2 regions of the Bacillus cereus group sp. MYBK79-1 genome follow, and region 2 is predicted to be linked to the other one. Evidence: riboswitches for the same ligand, from Rfam matches in the RefSeq annotation. Region 2 holds a riboswitch; the other holds the start of a gene.

Region 1 (11,515 bases), on a different contig from region 2:
TTTTAATACCATACCACTTTGAGAAAGTGTAAATGGAATAAATACACCTACTGCATATAACGGAATTAAATGTTCTGTTTGCCCTTGGAAAGCTATAATTAAAATAATCGATGCGATTCCAAGTATAATAATACCGTTTGAATAACCTAAGCGGTCTCCTCTAATCGTAAACATTCTCGGTATAAATTTGTCTTTTGCAAGGTTTACTGCTAATAACGGAAATGCAGAATATCCTGTGTTAGCAGCAAGGATTAATATTAAAGCTGTTGTACCTTGTATGAAATAGTACATGAAATTACGTCCAAATGTTTGTTCAGCAATTTGTGAAACAACTGTTACTTCCTTACTTGGGGTAACCCCATAATAATAAGCTAAAAATACAATTCCTGAAAATAAAACCGCAAGTAATGCTCCCATTGCAAGCAACGTTTTAGCTGCATTGTTTGGTGCAGGATCTTTAAAGTTTGGAATTGCGTTAGAGATCGCCTCAACACCTGTTAAAGCTGAACTACCCGATGCAAATGCTCGTAGCAGTAAAAACAAACTAATTCCTGCAACCGGTGTTCCAATCGGCGTGTGCAAAGTCGGTGAAACGTGACCAGTTATAATATTATAAATACCTACACCAATTAATATAAATAGTGCTAGAACAAATAAATAAACAGGATATGCTAAAACGGAAGCTGATTCCGTTACCCCTCTTAAATTTAATATCGTAATAAATATAACAAATATAATCGCAATGATTACATTATGTGCATGTAAAGTAGGAAAAGCTGATGTAAGCGCATCTGTACCTGCAGACACACTTACCGCCACAGTTAAAATATAATCGACTAATAAAGATCCTCCAGCTATTAACCCTGGATTCATCCCTAAGTTTTCTTTTGATACAACATACGCTCCTCCGCCATGCGGATAAGCAAAAATAATTTGTCGATAAGATAAAATAAGAGCTGTCAATAATACTAATACCCCAACAGCGATTGGAATGGAATACCAATAAGCTATTGCTCCTAGACCTGCTAGTGCGATTAATATTTGCTCTGGTCCGTATGCAACTGATGATAATGCGTCAGAAGATAAAATGGCTAACGCCTTCGTTTTATTAAGCTTTTGCTCTCCTAACTCAGTTGATTTTAACGGTCTTCCAATTAAAAACCTTTTGATAGATGAAACCACTGCTGTCCACTCTCCAATAATTTTGTACGAACTTTTCTGCTAGTTACAGCGGATAAACTATTTCTTCAGAACACAAAAAATGCCTACAAGCCATAACGAAATAGACTTGTAGACATTAAATTTTTTGTCGCACAAGCTCCACCTTCCTTCTCAATATAACGCTTACGAGGTTAGCTGTCGGATTCGGGCCTATGAGTAGCCCTACCTTTTTCAAGGATTCACCCCATCGGATTAAGTACTAATCCATAAGAACGGGTCCCCCGCACCATGCGGTTTCAGCGATTTAGAAAATTGAAACTGTGGATTATAATACTCCTTTATTTTCAAAATGTAAACAAAAATTTTGAAAAAGTAAAAACTTAAGACGATTGCGCATAATCCGCCGGTAAATATACATAATGAATACTAAAAAACCGATAAAGGAGATCCACATGTCTAAAGAAAAGAAGCCTATTTTTTCCGATTCCTATTTAGATGCATTAGCAAATGAAATTAATCAGTTATATGGTAACCGTGATAACGAAAGAAATACGACAGAAAATACAAAAAGAAACGAATAAGTTGTCAAAAATAAAAAAGATAGCAACATTTATATGTTGCTATCCTTTACTCTTTTTCATACCCTTTCTTTAGTTAAAATCATTTTTTCATACACTTTCAAATTTTGATATACCGCACCCAATAATGGTGCTTCTACAGAAAATTGTTCCGCTAAATCTAGTAAGTATCCTTGCAAGTGCGTCCCTTCAACGGACGAACCTTTTTCCATATCACGCTGCATCGATGACTTCATATTATACGAAATTTTATCAATTGTTTTCATATGTTCCTGGGCAATATCTTCCTTAATTGGTGCTCCTATAAATCTCATGATTTGCACACATTCTTCAAATAAGTTTTGGATAAAATCACGTCCACCTTCGCTTTCACGAATCGGTCCTATCGTTGCACGCATTAATGTCGTCACACCCGACATTACAGTAATGAATAAATATTTATGCCACATATCTTGCGTAATATTTTCACTTAATACAAAACTAGATTTCGTACCTGCAAATGCTTTAGAAATATGCTGTATTCTCTCTGAATCATGAGACTTAATTTCTCCAAATACAAGCCTGTTGGCAGCACTCGTTTGTACAATTTCCCCTTGATCGTTTAACGTCGTCTCGATAAAGCATAAACCGCCAATTACTTTTTCTTCGCCAAACTCCTTTTGTAATAGTGATACATGGGCAATACCATTTAGCAATGGAATGATGACCGTATTTTCACCAACAAACGGCTTTACATCTTGAATTGCCTCGTTTAAGTGATACGCTTTTGTTGAAAATAAAATGACATCAAATGGAGCAGTTCGATTTTCCTTCGTTATTAATTTCGGTTGGAAGGAAAAATCTCCGTTAATGCTTCGGATTACAAGTCCTCTTTCCTCCAATTGTTTTTTCCGTTTACTACGAACAAGAAACGTAACATCTTCTCCCTTTTCTACTAAGCGACCTCCAAAAAAGCCTCCAACGCCACCAGCTCCTAATACTAAAATACGCATACAACATCCCCCTTTTCAAAATACAATTTTATAACTTTTAGTATACATAACATTATACATGTCCCCTGCTAAATAAGCTGAATTTTCATACTCAATCAAGTATAAAACAGTGGTTATTTTCAAATAAATTTGGGCATGTTGTTTTTATAGCATATATGGAAAGGAAACAATGTAAATGGAGGCAATACAAACAATCGAGGAAAAAGATGTAACAACAGTCATATTTCAATTCATATTCCCTTTTTCTTTTAAAACTGGATATGAACAAAATATGTTCCCTTTCTTACAGAAAAATGATTTTCACCCTTTTCGACTCGATCATCTTGAAAATGAAAATACATACTACGGAAAGTTTCAAGTTTCACATCAAAATATGGAAGCATATTATCTTTCATTTACAAATAAAATACTCTTCCCTCACTCAGAGCATCAAAAAGGATTGCAGCGCTATTCTAAAGACCTTAACTTAACTGGACATTTAACAACAAATCTTATTTCCGTTCCATTCACCATTCATTCTATTGACGTAACACTTTGTCCTTATGAGCTTGGCTTCTTAACAATTCGGACAGAAGTAGAAACCGATCCAAACATGACATTATCGGAAGCAATTGAATTCGCCGCCCGTTTCCGTGTACTTGAAACTAAAAATAATACAAACGAGACTATTTGTATTGAATGTAATGGAAAAAAGTATTCCCAAGTGGAAAGATTCATTTTTGGTTATTTATTTCATGGCGTAACAGATTTCTTTGAGAAGAAGAGATTAAGAAGCTCTTACTTTCAAACCTTTCCTTTCTTTGAAGACCAAAGAATGTACGTTCAAACTTTATTATCTATAAAAGAAGATATGGAACTAAGTGAAGTGGATGTTTATCGTACTTCCAGCCTTTCCGGGTTAACAAGTGATGGCAAGGCATATGTGAGTGCAAATAATCTACCTTATATTCATGATTATTTAAAACAACACGCTTACCAAAGATGGGCTCCGAATCGCTATTTCATTATGGAAGAACATATATTCACATGTGTAACAAATGAAGGAGAACGCGAAATTACTAAACTTGCAAGTCAAATGTATGGGGAGTTTTATTACGCTTTATTATTAAATCTATTTCATAAAATTGTTTTATTAAAAATGGCAAACGCTTATGCTGAACTAAACATTGAACAAGATACAAATGAAATAGAAAAATTAATTTACTCAATCAATTCGTTTACGGCGAATTACTTTTCTTTAGAGCTAGTATCCCAGTCACAAAGTGAAGATATTTTCTTCCGCTTAAGAAAGCTATTTAACATTGAGATACTTTACTCAAATGCAAAACAAAATCTTGATAGCTTGTTTAAATATCAAGAAAACGTCGCCGCTAAAAAAGATAGCCTTTTATTATTAATTTTAACGCTCTACTCTGTAGTAGGCCAAATGTTAGGGTTTACTATGATTGATCTGTTAAGAAACACCGATTCAAACAAAATATCATCCCCACTTGAATTTTTCGCACTTTTAATAGCAATTAGCGGCATCGTCATTTCACTTATTTTAGGTGCGCAAAGTTTATACCAATGGAGTATACAACATAAACGAAGAAACGCATGGGTAAAACAAACTGTACTTTCTGCTGTGAAAGAGAAATGTGATAAAAATTAAAAATGCGTGGTGCATTTCAGTGAGTGAAATTTATATCAGCGGTTTTTCGATTATATCAGCGCAACTCGAAATATATCGGCGCAACTCAAAATATATCAGCGATTTTTCAAATATATCGACTTACCGACAAAAACTGACAAAAAACACATCATAAAAAAGTACTCCAAAATAAAATTTGGAGTACTTTTTTACAATAATTTAGCTTACTTCCCTGCCTCGATTTTCTCTAATGCAGCAGCTACTTGTTCTTCTGTTAATTCATGTTGTATTACGTAGCGGTTACGTGGGCTTACACGACACTCATGAGAACATGCACGTAAATGTTTCGCTTCGTTTTCTTCAGAACATAAAATTTTCTTATTACATTCTGGATTTGCACAGTTTACATAGCGCTCACAAGGTTCACCTGTAAAGTGGTCTTTACCAACGATAACATGCTCTTTTTGGTTTACTGGTACAGAGATACGCTCATCGAATACGTAACATTGTCCGTCCCAAAGCTCACCTTGTACTTCTGGGTCTTTTCCGTACGTTACAATACCGCCATGAAGCTGTCCTACATCTTCGTAACCTTCACGAACTAACCAACCAGAGAACTTCTCACAACGAATTCCACCTGTACAGTACGTTAAAATCTTTTTGCCTTCAAGTGTTTCTTTGTTTTCTCGAATCCAATCTGGCAACTCACGGAATGATTCAATATCAGGTTTGATCGCGCCTTTGAAGTGACCTAGATCAAATTCATAATCATTTCGTGCATCAATGATAACTGTGTCTTCTTGTTTCATTGCCTCATAAAAATCTTTTGGCTCTAAATACTTACCAGTAATCTCTTTTGGATTAATGTCATCTTCTAGACGAAGTGTCACTAACTCTGGACGAGGACGTACGTGCATTTTCTTGAATGCATGCCCCTCTTCTTCATCTATTTTAAATACGATACCGTCAAAACGTGGATCATTGTTCATCGCTTCCATGTATTTCTCTGTTTGTTCTACAGTACCAGAACAAGTTCCGTTAATACCTTCTTTTGCTACAAGAATTCTACCTTTTAATTCAAGTGAATTACAAAATGCTAAATGCTCTGCAGCGAATTCTTCAGGGTTTTCAATTGTTGTGTACATGTAATATAGTAATACTCTGTATGGTTTTGTAGTTGCCAATGTATTTCTACCACCTATCTAATTTTTAAAATCATGTATAAGTTAACGTTCATATCAAAACATATATAATAAGAAAATGAATTCACATTTTCTTCTCTTTATACTATTTTCTATCAGTTAACAAAAATAAAAAACAAGATTACACATCAAAACACTATGGTTAAGTTGTAATCCCAATATATTATATATCATACAAATGCAATTCCATCAATTAATATACTGTATTATAGGCTTTATGTTCACATAAATTTCAAAAACAGCCCTTTAATTTATTATGTTTCCCCTCGTCAGCACACCATAAACTCCCAATTTCTCATAACACCACACCATCAATTGCATAAAGGCATATAATTTGCACTAAGGAAACATTTATGTTCAAATAAAAATATCACCAATACATTTAAATGTATTGAAATAAGCAATAAGAATACTTACAATAATTTCATCAAGTTAACATTTCAAAGGGGAAAACGAATATGAATAAAGATATATCAAAAGATGAACAAGTCCCTTCTCAAAGTACAACTGTTCAATCAGCGCATTTAGCATTAAGCGGACAAACGAAAGGTTTAAAAAGACTATTACCCTTTTTAGGTCCTGCTTTCATCGCTTCAGTCGCTTATATTGATCCTGGCAATTTCGCAACAAATATTGCCGCTGGATCACAATATGGATATTTATTACTCTGGGTAATTCTCGCTTCTAATTTAATGGCTGTATTAATCCAAACTTTATCAGCTAAATTAGGAATCGCTACAGGCAGAAACCTTCCTGAAATAGCTCGAGAAAACTTCCCAAAACCTGTTTCCATCGGCTTATGGATACAAGGTGAACTCGTTATTATGGCTACTGATTTAGCTGAGTTTATTGGGGCAGCACTCGGATTGTATTTATTATTCGGAATTCCGATGCTCCCTGCCGCTTTAATTACAGCAGTCGGTTCATTTATTATTCTTGAATTTCAACGTAGAGGCTTTCGTCCATTAGAAGCTATCATAACAGGAATGATTTTTATCGTTGTTATCGCTTTTGGTGTACAAGTCTTCTATGCAAAACCAGAATTAAGTCCTCTACTTTCAGGACTTTTCATTCCAAAATTCCAAGGTGTAGACAGTATATTACTTGCAGCCGGAATTTTAGGTGCGACAGTTATGCCACATGCAATCTATTTACATTCCGCCTTAACGCAGCGCCGCGTAGTCGGAACAAATGATGAACAAAAGAAAAAGATTTTCCGTTTCGAGTTTATTGATATTATTATCGCAATGGTTATCGCTGGAGCAATTAATGCAAGTATGTTAATTGTAGCAGCGGCACTATTCTTTAAAAACGGTTTACACGTTGAAGACCTTGACGTTGCTTTTAATCATTTTAGTAATTTAGTCGGTCCTGCATCCGCTGCGTTATTTGGAATTGGGCTCTTATCAGCAGGACTATCTAGCTCTTCTGTCGGTACAATGTCAGGCGATATAATCATGCAAGGTTTCATTCGAATGCATATTCCGTTATACTTACGCCGCTTTATTACAATGATTCCACCATTAGTTATTATCGCTTTAGGTGTAAATCCAACTTACGCTCTAGTCATGAGCCAAGTCGTCTTATCATTCGGTATTGCCTTTGCATTAGTACCACTCATTATGTTTACAAGCAGTAAAAAAATTATGGGTGCACTCGTTAACCACCGCATAACAACCTTTATCGCTTGGATTATTGCTGCACTTGTTATCATTTTAAATATTTTCTTACTGTATCAAACTTTTGTAGGGTAATAAGAAAAGGTATTCCAATAAGACGGGAATACCTTTTTTAGCGAAGTAATTCTCTTCTACTTACCACTTATGTATGTACCTCTTTTTGGCATCGTCGCACCTTTTTCAGTTCGAAAGTAAAGTGGTAATCCTTCCGAGAAAAATATACTCACCTTTGATGGATCCTGCCTTTGATGATGAATATGTAAATGCGGCTCACTTGAACTTCCTGAGTTACCGACCTGAGCAAGAAATTCTCCTTCATTTACATGTTGTCCTTCCTTCACCTTAATTGACCCTTTTTTTAAATGGGCAAGAATCAAAAAAGTCCCTGATTCATCTAGTCGTAAATAAATATGATTCCCCGCCATTGACTCAAAATCATCCTCTCCTGGAACTACATCTTTTTCATCATTATTGATAGATACAACTGTTCCAGAAGCTGGTGCCATTACTTCCGCTCCATATATTCCATAATCCTCTAACTTACTACTTTTTACTTCAGCAGGCGGAATAAGAATATCATATGCCCAGCGTTCATTTGGTTTTATAACATGATAGTTCGTTTCTAATCGATCACCGCCCCATCCCACTAATGCTCGTTCATTCAAAGGAAAACGAACTACTGCTTTAGGACTCATAGACTGTATATCTGCTGGGTAAGCAAGTCCACCTATGTTAGCGAACCATCCTAAGGGCCAAGCTCCAATTATAGAAAAAAGAACTATGAATAATAGTGTTCTATCTATTCGTTTTCTAAAAATGACTTTCCACAAAAATAGTAATACTGACCCTATCAAAATAACGATTGATACTATACTAAAGGCTTGTATACTCCACCAAACAATGACTGATATAACGCCTTTAGCTAAATAAACTACACTCCAACTTAAAATTAAAAACACAACTAAAATTACTAATACATATTTTTTCCACATGTTGTATCCCCACTCTCATATCTTTTTTCTATATGATACGAAGTGAACATTACGACATATAAAAGAAATACTTACGACTTTCTTACAATTCTTTATACTGTGGTAAAACGATAGTGAAAACAGTTTCTTTCTCGTTACTGCACACAGTGATCTCCCCTTTATGAAGCTCTGCTATACTTCTCGCAATTGCAAGTCCCATTCCTTTTCCACCCGTATGAGAGCTACGTGATTTTTCACCACGATAAAACTTCTCAAAAACGTAAGGAAGGTTCTCATTCGGAATACATTGTCCAAAATTTTTAATTTCTATTTCAACATTCATGTCTCTTTTAGAAATTTGAATCAAAATCTGTTTTCCGTCTTTCCCGTATATAATACTATTACTAATTACATTTTCGAACAGCCTTACCATAAGCGCTACATCCATTTCCACATGTAACTCCTTATCACCATTAATACAAAAGCTCATATCGGCATCATCTAGTTGTGGTACAAAATCAATCATGATTTGTTCAATGAACGCTTTCATATTTACTACACTTTTATGTAATTCGATCTCCCTATAATTTATTTGACAATATTCTAATAAATCATCTACTTGATTTTTTAATTCATAACTTTTTCGCTTTAATATACTTACATACTGTTCACATTCTTCTCTATTTGAATGAAGCTGATTTCCTAACAGGTCCGCGTAACCGATTAGAGATGTTACAGGTGTTCGTAAGTCATGAGAAATATTGCTAATCATTTCATTTTTCGTTTCCTGCGATTTTTTTTCATTTTCGATAGACTCTTTTAAACTTTTAGCCATTCTATTAACATTCATCGCCAATTCACCAATCTCGTCATTTTTTGAAATAGGTATATGTATTTCCAAATTACCATTACTTATTTCCTTCACGTTCTTATTAATTTCAAATAATCTTTTCATCATTGTTTTTGTCATGAATGCAAAATATGTTGTAGTAAAAATCAAAAAAACTATAAAATATAAAAATGAATATTTTTCTTCTAATGCAGTAACATGACTATATATATTTCCAATTAAAATTTGAAACACTATTATACTTACAGTTGCTAACAAAATGCTACATATGAATGCGATAAAAAACTTAGCTCTAATACCTTGTAATGATTTAATCTTCAATTTTATATCCGACTCCCCAAACATTTTGAATAAACTTCGGTTCTTTTGGATTCTCTTCAATTTTATTTCTTAATCTTGCAATATGAACCATTACTGTATTATTACTTTCATAGGCTCTTTCTTTCCAAACGCTCTCATATATTTCTTCAATAGTAAACACACGATTCTTTGCAGCTGCCATTAAGTACAAAATATCATATTCAGTTTTCGTAAGATTGATTGTTTCTCCATATAACATTACTGATCTCGACACTTCATCTATTCCTAACCCTCTAATGTTTATTTTCTTTTCTATTACTTGGACAGCATTTTGATTAAAATATGTATACCTTCTTAATTGAGCTTTCACTCTTGCTATAAATTCAATTGTACTGAACGGCTTCACAATATAATCATCTGCTCCAGTACTAAATCCTATTACCTTATCTACATCCGATGATTTTGCGCTTAAAAACATAATTGGTAAACTATGTTTCTCTCTAATTCTTCTACACAATTCTATCCCATCCATTTGTGGCATCATAATATCCAAAATAGCAAGTTGAATACTGTTATTATTTATTATTTCTAAAGCCTTTTCTCCATTATGAGCACTAAAAACTTTAAAACCTTCTTGCATTAAATTCACTTTCACAAATCGAATAATATCTTGATCATCATCTACAATTAAAATTGAGTTTTTCTCCATATACAAACCTCTTTTTGAAATATATTCCACAATCAATTTTATCATAAATCAAAACCGTACTTACCTCTTGAATAATCTTTATTTTCAGACTAAATTATATAATAACAACACATTCTAGTTTCAGAAGAAATGGAGTGACAGCATGTTTCCTATATTAAAAACCGACCGACTCATTTTACGAGAACTTACCGAAGAAGATGCACCGAGTGTACTACAATGCTTTTCTAACACTGACGTACTGCGCTATTATGGCCAAAAACCATTACAGGATGCTGATCAAGTGAAACAAGTCATTCATAACTTTAAGCTCAGTTACAATGCAAGAAGCGGTATAAAATGGGGAATTGAATTAAAAGACAAGAAAGAACTTATTGGAACAATTGGGTTTCATGATTGGTCTTCTGAGCATAAACGAGCCAATATAAGTTATGCCTTTCTCCCTGAACACTGGGGAAATGGATATGCGACTGAAGCGGTTTCTGACGTTATATCATACGGTTTCCACACACTTCATCTAAAACGGATCGGGGCAATTGTCTTTCTTGAAAATGAAGCTTCCAATAAAGTACTATTAAAATTAGGATTTGAAAAAGAAGGCGTTCTAAGAAATTATATGTATCAAGATGATATCCCATATGATACGAATTTTTATTCTTTATTAAAATCGGTTTAATAGAAATTATGTGTGAAAACTCGGTTCAGCATAATAATGCTCTTATACTGCTGGTGATCGAATGTTTTTACCTTCCTCTTCAATAATCATAGAACCTCTTTTTTAATATAAACACCCCTTTAGACTAAATTATCTAAAAGGCAAAGCTATACAACCTTTTATAAACATCGAGGCTTTCTTCAACATATCAAATCTTTTTTTATTATTAAGACCTAAATAGTAAAAAATCATAAAAAATAAAGGACGATACACATTATGCATGCATAATGTGTATCGTCCTTTTTATCTTATTCTTTCTTTACTCCTACACTTGTTCCAATAACAAACATTAAAATCCACATATTTTGTTTTCAAAACAAAAACACCTCCATTAAAATTGCATACTTAGTATGCGAATTCAGGAGATGTTTTTTCATGTACCACTATTCGGGTTCACTTCAAAAAGTAAGTTTTTTTATTTACTTCTTATCAATATAAGCATTCTTATAAGTATAAACGCCACCAAATTGATGCTTCTCAATCCCTTTTACATAATCCTTTTGTACGTATGCTGAGCCCATTTGATAAAGCGGCGCAACCGCAGCATCCTCTAATAAAATACGCTCGGCCTCTTGCAATGCTTCCCATCTTTTCTTCTGATCTAGTACTAAATCGCTTTTCGCTTTCTTTATTAATTCATCGTAGTGACGGTTAGAATAATTCATTTTATTATTCGGATTACCCGTCGTGAATAGTTCTAAATAACTAATTGGGTCTTTATAATCAGGTCC
Region 2 (11,515 bases):
TACGGAACAGCTGAATTCAATTGGTACGGATTTAACACCAGATGCTGTGAAACTAGGAATGTTATTTAGCAGCGAAATTATTCAAATCGTTGCAGAACATATTAATAAATTTGGCTGGAATAATATTGTACTAGACCCTGTTATGATTGCTAAGGGTGGTGCATCATTATTACAACAAGAAGCAGTACAAGCATTAAAAGAATATTTATTACCAGTAGCAACCGTTGTAACGCCGAATGTTCCTGAAGCAGAAGTGTTAACTGGAATGGAAATTCATAATGTTGAAGATAGTAAGGAAGCTGCGAAAGTACTGCATGAATTAGGTGCGAAATACGTGCTTATGAAGGGCGGACATGCAGCATATCAAGGTAATGAAGTAATTGATTTACTCTTTGATGGAGAAACGTTTATTGAATTTAGAAGTGAACGAATTCCTTCAAAGCAAACACACGGAAGCGGGTGTACATTTGCTTCAGCGGTTACAGCAGGACTTGCGAAAGGCTACTCGATTGAAGAGGCAGTTCAAGAAGCGAAACGATTTATTAGTATAGCAATTGAAGAGCCATTGAATATTGGAAGTGGTCATGGGCCGACGAATCATTTTGCTTATAAAGTGAATAAAGCGCATGCGTAAGTAAGAAAAAGTCAGTTGTATAACTGGCTTTTTTTCTGTTTACTTTTTCCAAATAAAGGAGTAATATATCAGCCAGAATATATTTTTGTAATACGCTGAGTCCAATTATATGGAGCGGAGGAACCAATTTGTGCGTCGTCACTAGGGGTGAATCTTTCAATTTTGAAAGTAGGGCTACTCTCAAAGTCCGAATCCGACAGCTAACTTCGTAAGCGTCTTGAGAGAGGACGGTGCCATGATGGATACATCACTTCATCGATCTGATTAGTATAGGGGAATATCAATCTATGTTTGAGTTCTTTTATGCTAAGGAGGATGAGGTACGTGGAACTAACACTTATTTGTGTTGGAGAAGAAAGCAAGGTAAATAGTTTAAGAGATTTAGTAGCATTTCAACATGAGTTAATTATTTTTACAGCAAGTGAAGAGATAGCGGCTGAAGTTAGGAATTGTGGGTTTGATTGGACTTATAGCTGTAGTAAGGCGCAGGATTTTACTAGTATTTGTGAGTGTATTAAGAAGGTGATTTTACTAGGTGATGAGCTGCCAATCGTTAGCTTCTTTACAGAACACATTCGCTTTTCTTTTCAAGCACCTATTACTGTTGTTACAAGGAATAAACGATATCCAGCAAGGCTCTATGAAACAATTGGAGCTACATTTGTCGTGTTTACAAATTGTGATAATATTTCTTTTTTATTTTTTGAATAGGGCGGGGGAAAAGAAGATGAAGGTGTTGTTATTAGGAGATATAGCGAATCGTTGGGCGGTATCAGTAGATCGAGTTCAAGAATTGGTGGTGCTTGATCCTATTTTTCCAAGGCCCTATATCATATTGCCATCAAAAGACGCTTTATATTTAAAAACAGATGTTATCGAATATGAGCAGCTACATGCAGAATTGTCACAAGTTTATATTCGCGGGAGAAATTTACGTGCTTTTTTACGAGGAGAATAAATAGTGAATGAAAAAAGAGCGAATGCTAAGTGCAACAAGCTATGCACTTTATGTCATTCGCTCTTTTTATTTCGTATTTAAAAGATCATTTCTATGAAAATGAAAGAAAAGACGAGAAAATAGATGAAAGAATATTAATAACACTCGATGTAAGCGTTTAAATGGATGGATATTTTCTTATTTTCAGTAATTTAGCTCTTTACAAGTTAAATATAGAGGAGTATATTTACTCTCATAAATCATTCATAAAATTTCCAAAAAAACCTAAAATCGCTGAGTTCCAGAAATGGAGCGGGGGAACCAATTTTGTGCATCGTCACTTGGGGTGAATCTTTCAGTTTTGAAAGTAGGGCTACTCTTTAGGCCCGAATCCGACAGCTAACCTCGTAAGCGTTTAGAGAGGAGGTTTACTTTGTGTTGTTCATTTCGAACACTAAGTAGAGCTTAGTGTTCTTTTTTTGATTATTTAATGGTAAATTTTTACAAAAAGGAGAAGGGTAGCTATGTTAGATGTTGTAATGATCGGAATTTTTGTTGTGTTAGTCGCATTGATGGCAAGTCTTGCAAGTTGGTCAGATAAAGTTGTGAAAGAAGGGAAGCAATCATGACGATTGCCTTATCGGTTATTGTTGCAGCAATTACGGTGTACTTAGTGTATGCATTATTAAATCCGGAAAAGTTTTAATTAGGGGGAGTCATTCATTATGATCTGGGTCGCAGTTGTTATTACAATGCTGTTGTTTATTCTTGTGGCAAAGCCAACGGGAGTTTATTTAGAGAAAGCCTTTCAGGGTAGTAAAAAGTTAGATAAAGTATTCGGGCCTTTTGAAAAACTTATTTTTAAAATTACGGGTGTAAAAGAATACAATCAACCGTGGAAACAGTACGCATTGTCATTAGTTTTATTAAATGGATTTATGATTGTTGTCGTATATTTCATTTTCAGACTACAAGGAGTATTGCCATTAAATCCAGCACACATTGAAGGAATGGAGCCTACGCTCGCTTTTAATACAGCAATTAGTTTTATGGCTGATACAAACTTACAGCATTATAGCGGTGAAAATGGTTTATCTTATTTATCACAATTAATCGGAATTACATTTTTAATGTTTGCAGCACCGGCAACGACGTTAGCACTCGTTATGGCATTTATAAGAGGGCTCGCTGGAAAAGAACTTGGTAACTTTTTCGTTGATTTTACGAGAGCACTAACGAGAGTTTTTCTTCCTATCGCATTTATTGCGGCACTAATCTTTGTCGCACTTGGTGTACCACAAACGTTAGACGGGGCCGTTACAGCACAAACGATTGATGGCGCGAAACAAAGTATATTACGCGGGCCTGTTGCATCATTCGTTTCCATTAAGGAACTTGGAAATAACGGCGGTGGATTTTTCGGAGCAAACTCTACGCATCCTTTTGAAAATCCAGGACAAATGAGTAATATTTTGCAAATGATGCTTATGATGTTATTGCCAACAGCACTTCCATTTACGTACGGACGAATGGTAGGAAATAAAAAACAAGGTCGTATCCTCTTCGTATCACTATTCATGGTGTTTTTACTAGGGTTTATAACGATTACGACATCTGAACTACATGGAAATCCAGCGTTAAATGGAATGGGTATCGAACATGTACAAGGCAGTACAGAAGGAAAAGAAGTACGATTTGGAACAGTATTTTCTTCCCTATACGCAACAGTAACGACAGCTGCTGAAACAGGGGCTGTTAATACGATGCATGATACGTTAACACCAATTGGCGGGTTAGTACCACTCGTAAATATGATGCTAAATACAGTATACGGCGGCGTTGGAGCAGGATTTGTGAACATTATTATGTATGCGATTATCGCAGTCTTTATATCTGGATTGATGGTTGGACGGACGCCAGAGTTTTTAGGTAAGAAAATTGAAGGGAAGGAAATGAAATTAATTGCGGTAACGATACTATTTCATCCACTGCTTATTTTAGGGTTTTCAGCATTAGCTCTTTCAACAAGTTTAGGAACGGATGCTATTTCGCATTCCGGTTTCCACGGTTTGACGCAAGTGGTATATGAATATACATCGTCAGCTGCGAATAACGGATCTGGATTTGAAGGATTAGCGGATAATACACCGTTTTGGAATATTACAACTGGTTTAGTTATGTTTTTAGGACGCTATTTCAGTTTAATTACGATGCTAGCTGTTGCAGCTTCATTGAAAGAAAAGACGGTTGTACCAGAAACAGTCGGAACGTTCCGTACGGACAATAGTTTGTTTGGCGGCATTTTCATCGGAACAATTGTAATTGTCGGTGCATTAACATTCTTCCCGATGTTAGTACTCGGTCCAATTGCAGAATTTCTTACATTGAAGTAATGGAGGGTAAATGATGAGACCGGTAGTAGTAAAAGAAAAAAGAGTAAATGAGTCACAAATACATGCTGTAGAAGATGAAGTTAGACAAGCGAAAACGATGGATCGTGATATCGTGAAACATGCGATGAAACAATCCTTTGCGAAATTGAATCCGCAAGTCATGATAAAGAATCCGATTATGTTCGTTGTAGAAATTGGATTTATCATTACGTTCATTTTATCTTTTCTTCCAAGTCACTCTAGTAGTGTACCAGGATGGTTTAATATAACAGTTTCTCTCATTCTATTATTTACAGTTTTATTTGCTAACTTTGCAGAAGCGTTAGCGGAAGGGCGGGGGAAAGCGCAAGCCGATTCTTTAAAACAATCGAAGAAAGATGTGTTTGCAAATGTTGTAAAAGAAAATGGAGACATTGTTCAAGTTTCAGCAACTGATTTGAGAAAAGGTGACGTTGTTATTGTAAAACAAGGAGAAATGATTCCAAGTGATGGGGAAGTCATAAAAGGGTTAGCGTCTGTTGATGAATCTGCGATTACGGGGGAATCCGCTCCTGTCATAAAAGAAGCGGGCGGTGATTTTTGTTCCGTAACAGGTGGTACGATGGTCGTCAGTGATGAGATTACGATTGTCATTACGAGTAATCCTGGTGAATCATTTATTGATAAAATGATTTCGTTAGTAGAAGGGGCTGCTCGTCAAAAAACGCCGAATGAGATTGCTTTAAATACAGTATTAACGAGCTTAACGCTTATTTTCTTAATCGTTGTTGTGACGTTACCGATTTTTACAAACTATTTAGGGTTTCAAATTGATACAGCTGTACTTGTCGCGTTGTTAGTTTGTTTAATTCCAACGACAATTGGTGGTTTATTATCAGCAATTGGTATTGCTGGGATGGACCGGGTGACAAAGTTTAATGTGTTAGCGATGTCGGGTAAAGCAGTAGAAGCTGCGGGTGATATTAATACAATCATTTTAGATAAAACAGGTACGATTACTTTCGGAAACCGAATGGCACATACATTGCTTCCTGTAGGAAACGAGACGATCGAGCAAGTAGGGAAATGGGCTGCGATTAGTTCAGTTTTAGATGAAACACCAGAAGGTCGATCAGTTATCGAATATGTAAAAACGAAATCTATATCATATAATCGAGAAATTGCAGAACAAGGTGAGTTTGTTCCGTTTAAAGCAGAAACGAGAATGAGTGGTGTTGATTTACAGGACGGAACGAAAGTGAGAAAAGGTGCTGTTGGTAGCATTATTGAATGGGTTAGGTCACAAGGTGGAACGATTCCGAAAGATGTAAATCAAAAAGCAGATTCCATTTCCAAAGAGGGTGGGACACCACTTGTAGTTGCAGTGAATAATCGTATTTACGGTTTAATATATTTAAAGGATACAGTAAAACCTGGTATGCGTGAGCGTTTTGAACAATTGCGCCAAATGGGGATTAAAACGGTTATGTGTACTGGTGATAACCCATTAACAGCAGCAACGATTGCAAAAGAAGCAGGGGTAGATGAATTCGTTGCTGAGTGTAAACCAGAAGATAAAATTGCGGTTATTAAAGCAGAGCAAGATAAAGGGAAACTTGTAGCGATGACGGGTGATGGTACAAATGATGCGCCGGCATTAGCACAGGCTGACGTTGGATTAGCGATGAATAGTGGTACGACAGCTGCGAAAGAAGCTGCGAATATGATTGATTTAGATTCGAACCCGACAAAAATTATTGAGGTTGTAGGAATCGGTAAGCAATTGTTAATGACGCGTGGTGCATTAACGACGTTTAGTATTGCGAATGATATAGCGAAATATTTCGCTATCATTCCAGCGATGTTTACACTTGCAATTCCGCAAATGGAAGCATTAAACATTATGAAACTAACATCACCACTGTCAGCGATTTTATCAGCATTACTATTTAATGCAGTTATTATTCCATTACTCATTCCATTGGCGATGAAAGGTATCGCATATAAACCGATGAGTTCGAATGCACTACTTGGCCGAAACCTACTTATTTATGGACTTGGCGGGGTTATTGTACCGTTCATTGGAATTAAAGTAATTGATATAATTGTCGGCTTGTTCATATAAGGAAGAGGGGAAAAAGATGGCGAAGAAACAAAGTATACTATCACCAATCATCCGGATTACTTTTACATTTTTAGTGTTGTGCGGCCTTGTATATCCGCTTATTGTAACTGGTATTGCACAAGCAGTAATGAAGGATAATGCGGATGGAAGTCTAATATATAATGATAAAAATGAAGTGATTGGTTCTAAATTAATCGGTCAAAATTTCACAGATCCACGTTATTTTCATGGGCGTGTTTCTAGTATTGAATATAAAGCAGAAGCATCTGGTTCAAATAACTATGCACCGTCTAATCCAGATTTAGAGAAACGAGTAGAGAAAAGTATTGAAGAGTGGAAGAAACAAAATCCCACTGTTCCAGTTACAGAGGTGCCGATCGATTTAGTGACAAATTCAGGTTCAGGGCTTGATCCCGATATTAGTCCGAAGGCAGCTTCCATCCAGGTAGAGCGCATTTCGAAATTGACGAATATTCCGAAAGAAACGCTAAATCAATTGATTAAGGATCAAACGGAAGGTGCGGCACTTGGTTTATTTGGAGAAGATCGCGTGAACGTTTTAAAATTAAACTTAGAATTACAGAAATTAATGAAATAGTAACAGTGCTACCTCAATCTAACGGATTGAGGTAGTGTTGTTTCAAAAGAAAGGTTGTGAGTGTTTTGTATGCGGATGACTATGAACCAACGTTTCAAAGGCGAACGCCAGAAGAGTATTTAGAATATATTCGTCAGCAAAACCGCGGGAAGTTAAAGCTATACGTAGGAGCGGCTCCAGGAGTAGGGAAAAGTTATAAAATGCTACTTGATGCGAGAGAGATGAAAAAGGACGGTATGGATATTGTAATTGGTTTAATTGAAACACACGGGAGAAAAGAGACGGAAGACGCAATTGCTGATTTAGAAAAGGTTCCTTTAAAAGAAATAGATTATAAAGAGAAAGTATTTTATGAACTCGATGTGCAAGGAATAATAAAACGTGCACCGCAAGTAGTTGTTGTGGATGAACTTGCACATAGTAATATTCCTGGATCTAAAAATAAGAAACGTTATATGGATGTACAGGAATTGCTAGATGCTGGTATATCCGTCTTATCAGCGTTTAATATTCAGCATTTAGAAAGTGTTCATGACATTGTTGCTCAAATTACGAATGTAAAAGTAAGAGAACGTATCCCAGATTTTATTTTACAAAAAGCAAATGAAATTCAGCTCGTTGATGCAACGCCCGAAGTATTAAGAAAGAGATTAATAGACGGAAAGATATATAAGGAAGAAAAAATAGAGCAAAGCTTAAAAAATTTTTTTACGCTTAATAATTTAGGAGCACTAAGAGAATTATCGCTTCGGGAAGTTGCCGATGATATGGACGAGAAAATTAGCCAAACCGTTATAGAACCGATTGGCGTGAAAGAAAAAATTCTCGTTTGTGTACAATACAGTTCAACAGCAGAGAAGTTGATAAGAAGGGGATGGCGTATGGCGGATCGGTTAAATGCTGAATTGTATGTATTAAATGTTGAAAGAGAGAATATAGAGTCCCTTTCAGCAGGGAAAAAGCAAACGATTGAAGAGTGGAAGTCGCTAACGAATCAATTTGATGCGAGTTTTGTTTTAGAAGAGACAAAAGGAAGAAAGCCAGCGGATGTTATTATTGAAGTCGCGAAAAGACTACAAGTAACACAAATTTTACTTGGGCAATCGGCAAGAACACGTTGGGAAGAAATACGAAAAGGTTCAATTGTAAATGAAATTATGAGAGAAACGAAGTATATTGATATTCATATCGTTGCGGATCAAAGAGTTTAGAATAGAGACCATTTGTAGGTCTCTATTCTGCTTTTTGTACACCCTGAAAACGTAGCATTTTCATTGCGTATAAAATGATAAATAGAAATGTAATTGCACCTAGGAAGAAAATCCAAAAGTAATTTTGATTAAATACAAGAAATCCACCTACAAGTGGCCCTGTGCCCATACCGAGATAGCGGATGAAGTTGTACATACCGATAGCAGTTGCGCGTTCTTGTACGAATTCTTCCGTTAATAAAGTAGTGTGAGTTGGCATAGAAAGTCCCATACTAAAACCGTATAAAGATGTAACGATAATGATGAATGGAATATTGATGCTATATGTGAAAGAGAATAAAGTGACACATATAATATTGAAGAAACTAGTGATGAATAAAGCTTGCTTTGTTGTGAGGCGTTTTTGCAAAAGCTTGTAGCAATAACTTCCTAACATAATAGAAAGGGACATCGGTACAAATATAAGACCAATTTTACTTGCAGTTAAGTGAAATGAATTTGTTAAAATACTCGGTAAAAAAACGAGGAAGCAAAAGTAAATACAAAATTGAATGAAGCCAATAAGAGTAATAGAAAATCCAGTTTTATTTTTTAAGATAAACCAGTAACTCTTTTTTGCTTGCGGTTGCTTCATTACATTTGGTTTTGTTTCTGGAAGTAGTGAAATATTTATAATTAATAAGAGGACGCCAAGTGTAGATAAAAACAAAAATACGGATAAATGGCCATTTATACTGCCGAGATAACCACCTATAAGAGGGCCAATTGCCGGTGCGAGAGCAAGTAACATTTGATACAGGCTCATCGCTTCTCCGCGCTCTTTTCCTTCAAATAAATCACCGATAATTGTTGCTGCAACTACAGGGATAGCTGCTATTCCTATAGCTTGAACAGCCCTAAAAAATAGAAATAAATAAACGTTCGCCGAAAAAGCACATCCGATTGAACCAATTGTACTAATGATTAAACTAGGGATAAGGACAGATTTTCTCCCTTTTGTATCAATTAAAGGTCCATATATGAGCTGCATAATTGCAAGAACGAATGTGAATAGTGAAACTGTTAAATTTACTAGATAAAGAGAAGTGTGAAAAGAAGCTTGAATCATAGGCAAGATAGGTGTGTAAATATTTTGAGCGAAGGAACCGAGTAAGGCACTCATACAGACAACGTATAAAATGAAATGTAGTTTGGATTTTTTCATTATGTTAACCTCCTTGTAATTTGGTTTCCTTGGAAACTAAATTTATTTTAACATGTTTTTCTCACTTGTAAATATGAAAAAATGATTTTAAAATGGTATATAGTTAAATTGTTTCTGTGGAAACTTAGGGGGCGAACGGATTGGAACGTACAATGAAACAAATGGAAATACTTTCGGACATTCGTACACTTTTGCATAAAAAAGAAGAACATTTGAAAGGGCAAAATGAGAAATTTCTTCGTGAGACAGGTATAAGTGGTATGTCTTTATCTGAGTTACATGTGATTGAGTGTATCGGGAAAAATGGTTTGATGAATGTAACTGCTATTACGACAGAAATGGGAATGACGAAGGGTGCAATTTCTAAAATTTGTACAAAGTTGTTTCAAAAGCAATTCGTTGAGAAGATGCAAATATTAGATAATCAAAAAGAAATATTCTTCCGCTTAACGGAAAGCGGAAATGAAATATATAAAGCTCATGATAAACTGCATAAACAAGCTGAAGAAAAGTGGCTGCTACTGTTAGATGGATATACGGAAGAAGAGCAAGATTTTATTCAAAGGTTTATAAAGGATGTCTCCAAACATTTGGAAATATAATTGGAAGAAAAAACTCCTTTATTTCAAGCCTTTTGAATATAATTTCTAAAAAAACTCATATATAATAGAGGAAGATACTTAACATAGTGAATAATTAAAGAGTCAATATATAAAGAGGAGAGAATAACATGCTTGAAAATACGGGATTAGTATTAGAAGGCGGCGGTATGCGTGGTGTATATACGGGCGGGATATTAGAATATTTTATGGAACAAGATTTATATTTTCCATATGTAATTGGTGTATCAGCTGGTGCTTGTCATGCAGCGTCGTATCTTTCCAGACAAAGAAATAGAAATAAAACAGTAAATATTGATTATGCATCACACCCGCAATATTTATCGTATAAAAATTTATGGAGAAAACGCCAGTTATTTGATATGGATTTCATTTTTCATGAAATTCCAGAAAAACATGTCCCATTTGACTTTGAAACATACTTTAATAGCCCAGAGCGTTTCCTTGTAGGGACGACGGATTGTGAAACAGGAAAGTCTATTTATTTCGAAAAAGAGGGAACGAATGATGATGCATTAAATTTATTACAAGCATCTAGTTCATTACCTTTCATTGCACCTGTAGTAGATTATCGTGGTAAGCAGTTATTAGATGGCGGGATTTCTGATCCAATTCCAGTTCGTAAAGCACAGGAAGATGGGTTTAAAAAATCAGTCGTTATTTTGACGAGAAATCATGGTTATGCGAAGAAAAAGTCAAAGTTTGGATGGGTGGCAGCCAAAGCGTATAAAAAATATCCGAACCTTGTTAACACGATGCTAAATCGATATGAAGTGTATAATGAAACACTTCACTACATTGAAAAAGAAGAACAAGCCGGGAATTTATTTGTTATTCGCCCAGAAGTGCTGCTTCAAGTAGATCGTATGGAAAAAGATACAGCAAAACTACAAAATCTATATGAGCAAGGCTATGAAGATGCAAAGAGACAGTTTGCAGATTTACAGTCGTTTTTACAAAAATAAGTATTAGGCTGTGGAGAAGAATTTCTCTGCAGTCTTTTTTATTATTGGTTTGAATGTCGAATAACGGTTATACACTTCTAGTGTCATGGTATAATATGGATAAAAGTATGTAGAGAGGTGATACATATGGAAAATGTATATAAAGGGCTTAGACATACTGGATTTACTATGATGTTTATTTTTGGTGGCGTATTTTTACTACGCTGGTTCATTCATGATGAAATGCTACTAGATCAGCTTATTGGTTTTAGTGTAGGGATGGTAATGGTTATTTCATCAATTTTTATTCAAAAGTATAGTAAAGAATTACAGGTGAATGAAAAATATTAATAATTTTTAAATTCTTTTATCTTTTTCATAGTTTAGGAATAGTGGAGGCTTTCGTATGATTTTCTTATTTGCAGTATATTTTGTGATCATTATGACATTAGTAATTACGTTTCTTCTTTCAAAAAAATCATATAAGAAGCCTGTTATTAAATATATACCAACGTTAATATTGTTTATTTTGGCTGTCATTTCTTCTGTTATGTTTGTATTGAATAACGGAATGGGAGAGCTGATGATAGCGGTCTTTTTAGGGATTGCAGCGATTGTGAACGGTCTTTTACTTCTTGCATTGAAAGTAGTTCGTTTGATTGTTGCAAAAGGAAACTAGAGCATCGAATTTCGATGCTCTAGTTTTTTATGTATAAAAAAATCCCTCAGGAAGAGGGATTTTAATGTGGTAAGAAAATCAATTGATAAGCGAACAAGATTCCGAATACATACACAAGTGGGTGAACAGAACGGAATTTACCTTTTGCCACTTTCATAAGTGGGTATGAAATAAATCCAAGTGCGATACCT

What was found. Region 2 has a riboswitch for cyclic di-AMP ahead of ACTFOB_RS06930 (signal peptide protein). Riboswitches for the same ligand answer to the same signal wherever they lie in the genome.
Positions count from the first base shown of each region.
Region 1: linked by a shared signal. The riboswitch ahead of ACTFOB_RS14500 (APC family permease) and the one ahead of ACTFOB_RS06930 (signal peptide protein) in region 2 are both predicted to bind cyclic di-AMP.

Region 1 is NZ_JBQAEO010000008.1:13,536-25,050, forward strand. Features, by position in the region: gene ACTFOB_RS14500 (APC family permease) at 1-1,182, opposite strand, end outside; cyclic di-AMP (ydaO/yuaA leader) riboswitch at 1,327-1,473, opposite strand; gene ACTFOB_RS14505 (hypothetical protein) at 1,614-1,742, shown strand; gene panE (2-dehydropantoate 2-reductase) at 1,799-2,731, opposite strand; gene ACTFOB_RS14515 (hypothetical protein) at 2,907-4,382, shown strand; gene trhO (oxygen-dependent tRNA uridine(34) hydroxylase TrhO) at 4,586-5,545, opposite strand; gene ACTFOB_RS14525 (Nramp family divalent metal transporter) at 6,022-7,317, shown strand; gene ACTFOB_RS14530 (M23 family metallopeptidase) at 7,374-8,234, opposite strand; gene ACTFOB_RS14535 (sensor histidine kinase) at 8,317-9,384, opposite strand; gene ACTFOB_RS14540 (response regulator transcription factor) at 9,374-10,072, opposite strand; gene ACTFOB_RS14545 (GNAT family N-acetyltransferase) at 10,215-10,745, shown strand; gene ACTFOB_RS14550 (peptide ABC transporter substrate-binding protein) at 11,204-11,515, opposite strand, start outside.
Region 2 is NZ_JBQAEO010000003.1:13,376-24,890, forward strand. Features, by position in the region: gene thiD (bifunctional hydroxymethylpyrimidine kinase/phosphomethylpyrimidine kinase) at 1-634, shown strand, start outside; cyclic di-AMP (ydaO/yuaA leader) riboswitch at 718-865, shown strand; gene ACTFOB_RS06920 (hypothetical protein) at 959-1,345, shown strand; gene ACTFOB_RS06925 (hypothetical protein) at 1,362-1,592, shown strand; cyclic di-AMP (ydaO/yuaA leader) riboswitch at 1,854-1,999, shown strand; gene ACTFOB_RS06930 (signal peptide protein) at 2,096-2,200, shown strand; gene kdpF (K(+)-transporting ATPase subunit F) at 2,197-2,277, shown strand; gene kdpA (potassium-transporting ATPase subunit KdpA) at 2,297-3,964, shown strand; gene kdpB (potassium-transporting ATPase subunit KdpB) at 3,978-6,068, shown strand; gene kdpC (K(+)-transporting ATPase subunit C) at 6,085-6,666, shown strand; gene kdpDN (KdpD-like non-kinase potassium sensor) at 6,723-7,877, shown strand; gene ACTFOB_RS06960 (MFS transporter) at 7,900-9,081, opposite strand; gene ACTFOB_RS06965 (MarR family transcriptional regulator) at 9,234-9,683, shown strand; gene ACTFOB_RS06970 (patatin-like phospholipase family protein) at 9,812-10,666, shown strand; gene ACTFOB_RS06975 (hypothetical protein) at 10,793-10,996, shown strand; gene ACTFOB_RS06980 (sugar ABC transporter ATPase) at 11,052-11,324, shown strand; gene ACTFOB_RS06985 (NCS2 family permease) at 11,386-11,515, opposite strand, start outside.